DNA from 3 places in the Agrobacterium sp. 22-223-1 genome. Region 3 is predicted to be linked to each of the others. Evidence: predicted binding sites of a transcription regulator. Region 3 holds the regulator's gene; each other region holds the start of a gene.
The links. Region 3 encodes PhoB, which activates phosphate uptake and scavenging genes when phosphate is short. Its sites were predicted from a motif close to TGTCATNNANCTGTCAT; they were not measured.
Positions count from the first base shown of each region.

Region 1: the regulator PhoB is predicted to act here: its motif matches at 1,900-1,916, upstream of phnC (phosphonate ABC transporter ATP-binding protein).
Region 2: the regulator PhoB is predicted to act here: its motif matches at 2,344-2,360, upstream of ugpB (sn-glycerol-3-phosphate ABC transporter substrate-binding protein UgpB).

Region 1 is NZ_JBNWCN010000001.1:113,684-117,893, reverse strand. It holds gene phnK (phosphonate C-P lyase system protein PhnK) at 1-415, shown strand, start outside; gene phnL (phosphonate C-P lyase system protein PhnL) at 420-1,127, shown strand; gene ACQZ60_RS00545 (transferase hexapeptide repeat family protein) at 1,124-1,741, shown strand; gene phnC (phosphonate ABC transporter ATP-binding protein) at 1,976-2,836, shown strand; gene phnD (phosphonate ABC transporter substrate-binding protein) at 2,922-3,827, shown strand; gene phnE (phosphonate ABC transporter, permease protein PhnE) at 3,900-4,210, shown strand, end outside.
Region 2 is NZ_JBNWCN010000004.1:11,977-16,186, reverse strand. It holds gene ugpA (sn-glycerol-3-phosphate ABC transporter permease UgpA) at 1-701, opposite strand, end outside; gene ugpB (sn-glycerol-3-phosphate ABC transporter substrate-binding protein UgpB) at 771-2,081, opposite strand; gene ACQZ60_RS17660 (CobW family GTP-binding protein) at 2,420-3,526, shown strand; gene ACQZ60_RS17655 (hypothetical protein) at 3,523-3,792, shown strand; gene ACQZ60_RS17650 (YqaA family protein) at 3,889-4,210, shown strand, end outside.
Region 3 is NZ_JBNWCN010000001.1:363,621-367,830, forward strand. It holds gene pstA (phosphate ABC transporter permease PstA) at 1-251, shown strand, start outside; gene pstB (phosphate ABC transporter ATP-binding protein PstB) at 266-1,081, shown strand; gene phoU (phosphate signaling complex protein PhoU) at 1,178-1,903, shown strand; gene phoB (phosphate regulon transcriptional regulator PhoB) at 1,934-2,617, shown strand; gene ACQZ60_RS01815 (GcrA family cell cycle regulator) at 3,000-3,533, opposite strand; gene ACQZ60_RS01820 (aspartate aminotransferase family protein) at 3,965-4,210, shown strand, end outside.

The sequences.
Region 1 (4,210 bases), 250 kb from region 3:
CCGGCATTACGGCAATATCAGGCAATCGGCCAGCGAATGGCTGGAGCGGGTGGAAATCGGCACCGACCGCATCGACGACCAACCACGCGCCTTTTCCGGCGGCATGCGCCAGCGCCTGCAGATCGCCCGCAACCTCGTCACCTCGCCGCGCCTCGTCTTCATGGACGAACCGACCGGCGGCCTCGATGTCTCCGTGCAGGCGCGCCTGCTTGATCTGGTCCGCGGTCTCGTCAACGATCTCGGTCTTGCTGTCGTGGTCGTCACCCATGATCTGGCGGTGGCGCGGCTGCTTTCCCATCGCATGATGGTGATGAAGGGCGGCGATGTCATCGAGCACGGCCTGACCGACCGGGTGCTGGACGACCCGCGCGAGCCCTATACGCAATTGCTTGTTTCCTCTATTCTGCAGGTTTGACGCCATGCCGACGCCTCTTATCGTTTCGGAAGTCTTCAAAAGCTTCACCATGCATCTTCGCGACGGTATCGAACTGCCCGTTGTGCGCGATGTCAATTTCTCCGTTTGCGGCGGCGAATGTGTCGTACTGGGCGGTCCCTCCGGCATCGGCAAAAGCTCGATCCTGAAAATGCTCTATGGCAACTACGCCATCGACAGCGGGCAGATTCTCGTTCGTCATGAGGGCCAGGTCGTCGATATCGGCAACGCCTCGCCGCGCACGATCCTCGATATCCGTCACCGCACCATCGGTTATGTCAGCCAGTTCCTGCGCACCGTGCCGCGTGTCGCTGCCATAGATGTCGTTGCCGAACCGCTTCTGGCGCGCAAGGTTGCCGCCGATGAAGCCCGCGAACACGCAGCCATGCTGCTTTCGAAGCTCAACCTGCCACGGGAACTATGGTCACTGCCGCCGGCAACCTTTTCGGGCGGCGAACAGCAGCGCGTGAATATCGCGCGCGGTTTCATCACCGACCATGCGATCCTGCTTCTGGACGAACCGACGGCCTCGCTGGACGCCCTCAACCGGCGTGTCGTCGTCGATATGATCGTCGAGAAAAAACAGAAGGGCACGGCACTGCTCGGCATTTTCCATGACGAGGAGGTGCGGGAAGCCGTGGCCGACCGCATTCTGGACGTCTCACAGTTTTCTCCCAGAAAGGCAGCGGCATGAGCGTCAAGGTGGGTCTGGAACCCGTCATCCACGAAAGCGCCCGTGTCATCAACTCTTCGATCGGTCGCTATACCGAAGTTTCGGAACGCTGCCGTATAGAGGAGGTCGAGATGGGCGATTACTCCTATATCATGCAGGACGGTGCGATCTGGTGCGCCACCATCGGCAAATTCGTCAACATCGCCGCCTCCGTCCGCATCAACGCCACCAATCACCCGATGCAGCGGGCGACGCTGCATCACTTCACCTATCGTGCCCACAACTATTGGGACGATGCGGAGGATGAGACGGACTTCTTTGCCGCCCGCCGCGCCAAACGCGTCGTCATCGGCCACGATGTGTGGATCGGTCATGGTGCGACGATCCTGCCCGGTGTCACGGTGGGAAACGGTGCGGTGATCGGGGCGGGTGCAGTCGTCTCAAAAGACGTCGCGCCCTATACCATCGTCGGCGGCGTGCCCGCCCGGCTGATCCGGGAGCGCTTCCCGGCGGAACTGGGCCGGCAAATGGATAATCTGAAATGGTGGGACTGGGACCACGCGGCATTGCGCGTCGCTCTCGAGGATTTCCGTAATCTGGACGCCGAGGGTTTTGTCGCGAAATATGGCGGATGAAATCTCCCTCTGCCGAACACCTGCAAATCCCGGGGCACCCCCGGGATTTTTGTTTATGCGATTAAAAAAGACACGCGGAATTGAACGGTCCAAGATTCCTCCCGAAAGCTTTGTCGGCGAACAGGCGGATGCGAGATCCGTGAAATCTGTAATATTTTATTCATCAAACTGACATCCACACTTCACGCACCGCTGTTACGCCGAACCCCGTCAAAAAGAAGATTGGACGGGGAAATGAGCTTTCACCTGAAGCAAGTCACGCGCCGCTTTGGCAACCACACTGCGGTCGATTCCGTGAATGTCGAAATTCCGCAGGGCCAGATGGTTGGCGTTATCGGACGCTCGGGTGCGGGAAAATCGACGCTGCTGCGCATGATCAACCGCCTCGTCGATCCGTCCTCGGGTTCCATCCATTTCAACGACACGGAAGTTTCGGCGCTGAAGGGCGCGGCGCTTCGCAGCTGGCAGCGCGACTGCGCCATGATTTTCCAGCAGTTCAATCTGGTGCCGCGCCTCGATGTGCTCACCAATGTCATGCTCGGTCGCCTCAATCACCGCTCGACGGCGCTCAGCCTGTTCAACATCTTCACCAATGACGAGCGCCTGATGGCCATCGCCGCCCTGGAAAGGCTCGGCATCGAGCATGTGGCCATGCAGGCTGCCGGCACGCTTTCCGGCGGTCAGCAGCAGCGCGTCGCCATCGCCCGCGCCCTGATGCAGTCTCCGAAGATGGTTCTCGCCGATGAGCCGATCGCTTCCCTCGACCCGCTGAACGCCAAGATCGTGATGGACGCGCTGCGCGACATCAATGAGCGCGAAGGCATTACGGTCATCACCAACCTGCATACGCTGGATACGGCACGCAATTATTGCGAACGCATCATCGGCATGTCTCAGGGCCGCGTCGTCTTCGACGGAACCCCTACTGAGCTGACGGCTGCGGCCGTCACGGAGATTTACGGAACCGACTCTCAAGGGTCGGGCATCGACGAGACCATGACCTCGACCAGCATAAATATTCCCGGCGCGCAGCTTCCCGCGCGTCCGGTGCAGCAATCTGCCGGCCCCGAACCGCTCGCTCTCGCCGGGCTCTGAGGAACCGCTCAGCATCGTTTGCGCCCGCGTCAAGGGCCGATACTTCACAACAAACTCCGGCTCGCCGGGAAACAGGAGAAAGTCCATGTTGAAGAAAGTCCTTCTTTCGGCAGTCGCGCTTGGCGTTCTGGCCGGTTCCGCCATGGCTCAGGACGTCAAGGTTCTGCGCATCGGTCTCGACGGCTCTGAAAACGAAGCCGACCAGATCCGCAACACCAAGTGCGTTGCCGATGGCCTGAAGGCCGCGACCGGCGTTGCCGAAGTTCAGGTTTTCCCGTCGCCGGACTATAACGGCGTCATCCAGGGTCTTCTCGGCGGCACCATCGACATCGCTTCCATGGGCGCGTCCTCCTACGCCAAGATCGCCCTGGCCGACCCCAAGGCTGTCGACCCGATCCTGACCTATACGGGTTCTGACGGCTCCAGCGGCTATTACACCATCATGGTTGCCCGCAAGGACAGCGGCATCAAGAAGCTGGCCGATGCCAAGGGTAAGAAGATCGGCTTCGCCGACCCGGATTCCACCTCCGGCTTCCTCGTTCCGAACGTGGCGATCCCCAAGGAAACCGGCACGCCGATCAAGGAATATTTCTCTGAAACCGGCTTCGGCGGCGGCCATGAGAACCTCGTTCTCGCCGTTCTCGACAAGAAGTTCGACGTTGGCACCACCTTCGGTTCGGGCGTCGGCAAGTGGGAAGAAGGCTACTCGGGCGGCAACCTTCACCAGATGGTCAAGAAGGGCAACCTCGACATGGACGATATCGTCGAAGTCTGGAAGTCGCCGCTGATCCCGAACGGCCCGCTGATGGTCACCAACAAGCTCGGCGACAGCATGAAGCAGAAGGTTGAAGACTACTTCATGGAACTGCCCAAGAAGGACCTCGCCTGCTTCCAGGCCTACACGCAGGGCAAGAACACCGCCTACATCAAGGTCGATCCGTCCTTCTACCAGACGATCATCGACGCCCGTAAATCCGTTATCGGCGGCTGATCCTGACGGAATGTTCTGAAAGCGGCGGTGCCCTATGGCATCGCCGCTTTTTGCCAATAAAGGAAAAGCGGCATGGCGACCACACTGCAACAGGGTACCCTCACGCCCGAGGGATTGAGCGCATCGTCCCGAACGGTCATGCGTCATTATCAACAGCAGCTTGCGACGCGGCGGGTCTATACCGTCATTTCGCTCGTGGTCTTTCTAGTCATTCTCGCGGCATCGCTGAATTTTGCCAACGAGGCGAATTCAGGCAAGTTCTTCGAGCGCCTGCCCTATTTCTTCGATTTTCTGAAAACGTTTGTGCCGGATAGCCCACTTGAAATCTTCCGTGCCATGTTCGATCTGCCGTCGCCCTATGACAATGGTTCGATGAAATACAA
Region 2 (4,210 bases), on a different contig from region 3:
GCATGGATGATGCCGAAGGTATCGAAGAAGGCGTAAACCGTGTTGACGACCAGAAGGAAGAAGGTTGTCGGCGCCAGCAGCGGGAAAACGATGGTCCAAAAGCGCCGCGAACCGCGCGCGCCGTCGATGGAGGCTGCTTCCAGCAATGATTTAGGAATTGCCTGCAAGCCTGCGACAAAAAACAGGAAATTGTAGCTGATCTGCTTCCACGCCGCCGCCGCGACGACGAGCAGCATGGCCTGATCGCCGTTGAGCAGCGGGTCCCACATGATGCCGTTGCGGCGCAGGATGTAGGAGAAGGTGCCCATGGCCGGGTTGAACATGAAGAGCCACAACATGCCGGCCACCGCGGGGGCGACGGCATAGGGCATGATCATCATGGTGCGGTAAAAACCCTTGCCGCGCACCACGCGGTCCGCCGCCGTCGCCAGAAGCAGCGCCAGCCCCATGGAGACGAGCGCGGTCAGGATGCTGAAGATGACGGTGACCTGCAGCGAGTTCAGATAGCTTTCATCCGACAGCACGGCGGAAAAATTCGCCAGCCCGACGAAATTGCTGTTCAGCCCGAAGGCGTCCTCGCGCATGGTCGACTGGTAAAGCGCCTGGCTTGCCGGCCAGAAGAAAAAGATCACCGTGAGGATGATCTGCGGCGCGACCAGCAGATAGGGCAGGATCTTGTTGGGGAATACGACGCTTTGCACGGCGATCTCCTGATGAAATGGGAATGCCGCCCGCACCCTTTTGAGGATGCGGGCGGGGCAGGGGATCGTTTAGTTGCCGGCAGCCTGTTTGATGGCCGCATCGCCGCGCTCGACGATCTTGTCGAGTGCCGCTTTCGCGTCCTGCTTGCCGGCCAGCATCGCCTCGAACTCTTCATTCATGATGTCGCGCACCTGCGGCAGGTTCACGAGACGCACGCCCTTGGAGTTTTCTGTCGGCGGCTTGCCCATCATCTGCAGCAGCGGCGTTTCACGGGCGGGGTTCTTGTCGTAGAAGCCGGATTTCTTGGTTTCCTCATAGGCCGCGATGGTCACGGGCATATAGCCGGAGACCTGATGCAGGCGCGCCTGGATATTGGTCTGGGAGAGGAAGTGGAAGAACTCGGCTACGCCCTTATATTCGGCGTCGCTCTTGCCGCCGAAGACCCAGAGGCTGGCGCCGCCGGGAATGGTGTTCTGCGGACCATGGCCCTCATAATAGGGAAGCTGGCCGATGCCGTAATTCATGCCGGTCTTGACGATATCGCCAAGGCCGCCAGAAGATTCGGTCAGGATGCCGCATTCGCCGGACATGAACAGCTGCTTGGCTTCCGAGGTGCGGCCGCCATAACGGAAGGTGCCGTCCTTGGCGAGATCGGCAATCGCCTGGAAATGCTCGACGAAGAGCGGTGCATTGACCGCAAGCTTCACATCCGTGCCGCCAAGGCCGTTTTCATTGCTGCCATAGGAGACGTTGTTCCAGGCGGCGAAGTTTTCGGTCTGAATCCAGGTGAGCCAGGTGGAGGTGAAACCGCATTGGGCCGCACCGCTGGTCTTGATCTTCTTGGCGGCTTCGAAAACTTCCGGCCAGGTCTTCGGCGGGTTGGCGGCGTCGAGGCCGGCCTTCTGGAAGACATCCTTGTTGTAATAGAGGATCGGCGAGGACGAATTATAGGGGAAGGACAGCATGGTGCCGTCAGGCTTGGAATAATAGGCCACGATGCCGGCCAGATAGTCGGCCTTGTTGAAGGTATAGCCGCCTTCCTTCAGCACGTCGGCCACCGGCTTGATGGCGCCGGCAGCACCCATCATCACGCCCGAACCGGCGTCGAAGACCTGAATGATCGCCGGCGGCTGTTTGGCGCGGAACGCCGCAATGCCGGCATTTAGGGTTTCCGGATAGGTGCCCTTGAAGACGGGCGTGATCTTGTATTCTTTCTGGCTATCGTTGAATTCTTTGGCAAGCGTATCCACGACCTCGTTATTGGCGCCGGTCATGGCGTGCCACCACTGAATGTCCGTTACTGCATATGCATTCGATGTGACAAAAAACGAAAGCGCGGATGCCGCGGCGAGGCGGTAGCTGAGTTTTTTCAAGGTCATTCCTCCCGTTATGAAAACAGTAAAAGATACAGCCCCTTATTGCAGTCGTTCCTCCTCGATCCGGCTGCGGGCGATCTTTTCTGTACTAGCGATCTGATTAAAAGCGAACTCTAACGAAAATGCAAGAGAACGTGGAACGATTAAAACGAAAGTGAAGGAAACGGATTTATTATTCCATTTCCTGCGTTCCATGGTTTTTTCATGCGCCCGACCGTTAGGGGAATGCCGGCGCGGGATTAGCTCCCGCCGGAAATCCAATAATCGTCATTGATATGTTATTACATTACGTATTATGGTGCGGCGAATTTATGGATGGCGAAGGTGCGGATGTGTTCGGAATGAAGCGGAAAAATGCGGTCGATTCCAGGGACGATTCGGCCGTCGCGCCACCTGTCCGCACGGTGCCGGTTACCCTGCTGACCGGTTTTCTGGGCGCGGGCAAGACGACGTTGCTGAACGCGCTTCTGACTGAGCCGTCCATGCGCGATGCCGCGGTCATCGTCAATGAATTCGGCTCGGTGCCCATCGATCACGGTCTGGTGCGAACGGGTTCTGAACGATATTTCAGAACGACGACGGGCTGCATCTGCTGTACGGCCACCAGCGATATCCGCACCTCGCTTTACGAGCTGCATCAGGCCTTTCTGGAAGGGATGATGCCGGAAGTATCGCGGGTCGTCATCGAAACCACCGGCCTTGCCGATCCCGCGCCGATCATCAACAGCCTGATCGCCGGTGGCACGCCGGCGCTTGGCCTGCGCGATCACATCGTGGCCCGGCATTTCCACCTTTCAGGCGTGGTCACGGCTTTCGACGTTGTCTCCGGTCCGGCGATGCTCGACAGTTTTATCGAAGGCTGGAAACAGCTTGCCTTCGCCGATCATATCGTTCTGACGAAAACCGATCTTGCCGATGCTGCGGCCGTGGACCGCGAAAGCCTCGCGGATCTCAATCCTGCGGCATCGTTTCATGACCGTAATGCCGCCGATTTCGATCTGATGTCGTTGTTTGCAGCGTCGGATTATTCGCTGCGCGGCAAGCCGGAGGATGCGCCGGGGTGGCTTGCGGCCGACAGGCTGAGCCTTCATGCCGCCCACCAGCACGATATCAATCGCCATGGGGTCGGGGTCGAGGCTTTCGATCTCACCTTCGACGGCGCTTTCGATCCGCAGGCGATCGTCACTTTTCTGGAGCTCGTCACCAGCAATGTGCATTCCGGCCTGTTGCGGCTCAAGGGAATTTTCGGCGCGACGGATGACCCGGAGCGGCCGGTTGTCGCCCATGCGGTGCAGCACCGGCTTTATCCATTGACCCGCCTGGAGCGCTGGCCGGATGGCAATCGTTCCACGCGCATCGTGCTGATCGGCATGGATATGCCGCAGCAGCCGATCCGCGCTCTCTTCGATACGTTGGCCTCGCGGGCGGGGCGAAAGGGCAGGGCATGAACAATCCGCTTGCGCGTAGCGGCTCGGCAATCGTCTCGCAGGCCCGTCTTCTGAAGCAATGGTCCCGCGATCTGCTGCATCTCTACCCCGAAGACATTATCACCGTCAGCGAGCTTTCCTGCTCCCTGCCGGATTGCCCACCACGCGAAACGGTGATCGTCATCCTGTCGGCTTCCGGTGCCAGCCGGCAACTATCCATCCACAAGGCGCTTCTCGCGGTGGATCATGACGATATCGTGCGCGCCATCGCCGCGAATTCGGCTTGAGAACCCGTCTTCAGGCTCAGGATGCGCTTGACCGCCGCCGCCCTCATCCGCCACTTCAGGGGCAGCGCGGGATTCGCGGATGATGAAGGGCGGGCAATGGCCGATCTGGCGGTATATGCGGGTTTGTTCCTGACGGCGTTTATCGCGGCGACCATTCTGCCCATGCAGTCGGAGGCCGCACTGGCCGGCCTCATCGTTTTGAAATCGCAGCCCGTCTGGCTGCTGGTCGTCGTGGCCAGCGCCGGCAATGTCGCCGGCTCCTTTGCGAACTGGCTGCTCGGCCGAGGCATCGAGCGCTTTCGGCATGAACGCTGGTTTCCGGTCGGTGAGGCGGCGCTGGAGCGCGCCCAGAACTGGTATCGTCGTTATGGCAAATGGTCACTGCTCATCAGCTGGGCGCCGCTGATCGGCGATCCGC
Region 3 (4,210 bases):
GCCTCGCCCACGCGCTGGGTGAAACGGCGCCGCTGCTCTTGATCGGCATGGTGGCATTCGTTGCGAATTATCCGACAACGCCGATGGATCCGTCCACGGCCCTGCCGGTGCAGATTTACATGTGGGCGAACGAAGCCGAGCGCGCCTTTGTCGAAAGGACATCCGGCGCTATCATCATCCTGCTTCTGTTCCTCATCGTCATGAATGTTGGCGCAATCCTGTTGCGTCGCCGCTTCGAACGGCGCTGGTAGAGGGAGCTTGAGCAATGAACATGTTGTCGGAAGCAGCAGTTGAAAAGGCGCTGGACAAGAAAATGAATGAAGTCTCATACAAGATGATCGGCAAGGACGTTTCGGTTTATTACGGCGAAAAGCGCGCGCTTTACGACGTGAACCTCAACGTTCGGGAAAATACAGTGACGGCGCTTATCGGCCCGTCCGGCTGCGGCAAATCCACCTTCCTGCGTACCCTGAACCGTATGAACGACACGATCGACGGTTGCCGGGTCACCGGCAAGATCACGCTCGACACCGACGATATCTACGATCAGGCGATTGACGTCGTGGAATTGCGCGCCCGTGTCGGCATGGTGTTCCAGAAGCCGAACCCCTTCCCGAAGTCGATCTACGAAAACATTTCCTACGGTCCGCGCATCCATGGTCTCGCCCGCAACAAGGCGGATATGGACCAGATCGTTGAGCAGAGCCTGCAGAAAGCGGGTCTCTGGAACGAGGTCAAGGATCGTCTGCACGAATCCGGCACCGGTCTTTCCGGCGGTCAGCAGCAGCGTCTGTGCATCGCACGCGCAGTTGCCGTCAGCCCGGAAGTGATCCTGATGGACGAGCCCTGCTCGGCTCTCGACCCGATTGCGACCGCAAAGGTCGAAGAATTGATCCACGAGCTGCGCACCAATTACACCATCGTCATCGTCACGCACTCCATGCAGCAGGCGGCGCGTGTTTCCCAACGCACGGCCATGTTCCATCTTGGTCATCTTGTCGAGGAAAACGAAACCGACAAGATGTTCACCAATCCGGACGACCAGCGCACGCAGGATTACATCATGGGCCGCTTCGGCTGATCCCGGCCGGCGCTTTATCGAAACCGAACAAGACTGGTGCTTCTGCCGTGCCCGCTTCCGGGTACGCGCATGCAGGCCAAGCCGGAGGACTAGACCATGACACAGACAACGACCCATTCGCACATCGTTTCCGTTTATGACGATGAATTGAAGTTTCTGACGCGCCGCATCGCCGAAATGGGCGGTCTTGCGGAGCAGATGTGCGCCGACGCCGTGCGTGCGCTCGTCAATTCCGATGCCGCGCTCGCCCAGAAGGTCATTTCCGACGATGCGATCCTCGACCACGCCGAGCGCGAGATCGGCGACAAGGCCATCGTCACCATCGCCAAACGCCAGCCGATGGCGGCAGACCTTCGCGAGATCATCGGCACCCTGCGTATTGCAGCTGACCTTGAGCGCGTCGGCGACCTTGGCAAGAACACCGCCAAGCGCGTCATCGCGGTTGCCGGCACCGGCGTGCCGCGCAAGCTCGCCCGTGGCATCGAGCACCTGTCGGAACTGGCGCTGGTACAGCTCAAGGAAGTGCTGGACGTCTATTCCACGCGTTCCGCCGAGAAGGCCAATGCCATTCGCGAGCGCGACGAGGAAATCGACGCCATGTACACGTCGCTCTTCCGTGAGCTTTTGACCTACATGATGGAAGATCCGCGCAACATCACCACCTGCACGCATCTTCTGTTCTGCGCCAAGAACATCGAGCGTATCGGCGACCACGCCACCAATATTGCCGAGACGATCTATTACATGACCACCGGCAGCCAGCCGGAAGGCGAGCGTCCGAAGGACGACAGTTCCAACACCCTCGGTTCGGTGACCGAGTAACAGACAGGCAGCGGCTTGCGGAGTTAGTATATGGTGCCCAAGATTGCAGTTGTGGAAGACGAGGAAGCGCTGAGCGTCCTGCTTCGTTACAATCTCGAGGCTGAGGGATATGATGTCGACACGATACCCCGTGGAGACGAGGCAGAAATCAGGCTGCAGGAACGTATTCCGGACCTTCTGATCCTGGATTGGATGCTTCCCGGCGTTTCCGGTATCGAACTGTGCCGTCGGCTCAGGATGCGGCCGGAAACCGAGCGCCTGCCCATCATCATGCTGACGGCGCGCGGCGAGGAAAGCGAGCGGGTTCGCGGTCTTGCCACCGGCGCCGACGATTATGTCGTCAAGCCGTTCTCGACACCGGAACTCATGGCCCGCGTCAAGGCGATGCTGCGCCGCGCCCGCCCCGAGGTTTTGTCTTCGGTGCTGAAATGCGGCGATATCGAACTGGATCGCGAGACCCATCGCGTTCACCGCAAGAGCCGCGAAGTGCGCCTCGGCCCGACGGAGTTCCGCCTGCTGGAATTCCTGATGACCTCTCCCGGCCGGGTGTTTTCCCGCTCGCAATTGCTGGATGGCGTCTGGGGTCACGATATCTATGTGGATGAGCGCACCGTCGACGTGCATGTCGGACGCCTGCGCAAGGCGCTCAATTTTTCGCATATGCAGGATGTCATCCGCACCGTGCGCGGCGCCGGATATTCAATGGAAGCCTGAGAAAACCGAAACCGATGGTTTCACTTGGGATAAACTCCCAAAAAATCAGAAGGCCCGATACCGGAATGGTGTCGGGCCTTTCGATTTTGAACCTTCCGCAAACGCGTATCCTTGTTCTTTTGAAGGTGACAGACGGTCTGCTGAAAGCCGGATTGCGCGGTGAAACCCTGACAGGAGAAAGGGCGCGGCACGTCGCCGACAAATTCAGAGCACTTGCCGCAAGGGCGCATCGCGGTTTTACATCCGGAGAATGCGCGAGAACAGGGATTGGGAGCGCCTCTTAGACAGCGTGCGCTCTATTCCGGAACCACCTTGAGTTTTGCCATAAAAAAACGGGCCCGAAGGCCCGTAGTTTTTGAGTGTCGAATGCGTGCCGCAACACTCAAGCCTTGCGACGCTCGCTTACCGGCTGGTAGGCGAGCTTTGCATGGAACTTGCAATAGGGCGAAGATTCCAGTGCTTCACAACCGCAGAAATGGAAATCATCCTTCAGCGGATCGCCGACCGGCCACTTGCAGGTGCGCTCCGTCAGTTCCGTCAGCGTCAGGCGGCGGGAAATCGGTGTAACGACATTTTTGGAGGGAACGTAATCGAGAACTTCGGCGGTCTCGATATCGATCTCCTCGTGCAGCGCGGTTGCCGCGCTCGAGCGGTTCAAGGCGCGTGCAGGTGCTGCGCTGACGCGGGTCGCGAAATTCGTCGCGCGCGGGGCAGGGGCGGCGGTGCGCTTGGGCGCGGAACGCGCCGACGTGACCGGGCCGCCGGCCTTCACGCGTCCCGGCAGGTTGAGGCGATGGACCTTGCCGATGACGGCATTGCGGCTGACACCGCCCAGCTGTGCTGCTATCTGGCTGGCGCTAAGCCCCTCGGACCACAATTTCTTGAGTTTTTCGACCCGTTCGTCTGTCCAGTTCATGCCGCTTCTCCGCTTGTCGCGTATAATGTCGGCAGAATCCTTCTCCGCCTCGCGGGCGTGCCGCGAGCGTGGTTTCTGCCTGATTTTTGGTGACTAGTTCCGCCGCAATGCAGTCTAGTAATTAGCGATTAACCTAGTGCCACGCAGACTCCGTGGCAAGAGTCGCGGGAATCATCTCGAATCGATTTTCCGGTTTTCCCCAACTTGCTGGCGAGTTGAGTCTGAAAGGCAACACCTTGGGCCTCGTCCGTCGCTACCTACTAGGGCTTGAGAAGCCCGGGAAACGCGGACTTTTGTTGACATCGGCAGGCGAAGTGACAATAGTGCCCCTGCCGCCGCGAGGCGGCATTTTTGATTTTCAGGCAAGGGATAACCCCGGAAGCCTATTGACAACCGTCTGACAGCGCATCCGCGCAAGGAGTGATACAGCCATGGCCGAAGCCGCCGCGCCATTGTTCGATACGTTTGCAAGAGCCCCCCTGCGCTTCGAGCGAGGCGAGGGCGTCTGGCTGTTCACGGAAAGCGGCGAACGATATCTGGATTTTGCAGCCGGCGTCGCGGTCAACTCGCTGGGCCACGCCCATCCGCACCTCGTGGAGGCGATCAAGACCCAGGCCGAGAAGGTCTGGCACGTCTCGAACCTTTATGAAGTGCCGGGCCAGGAAAAGCTCGCAAAG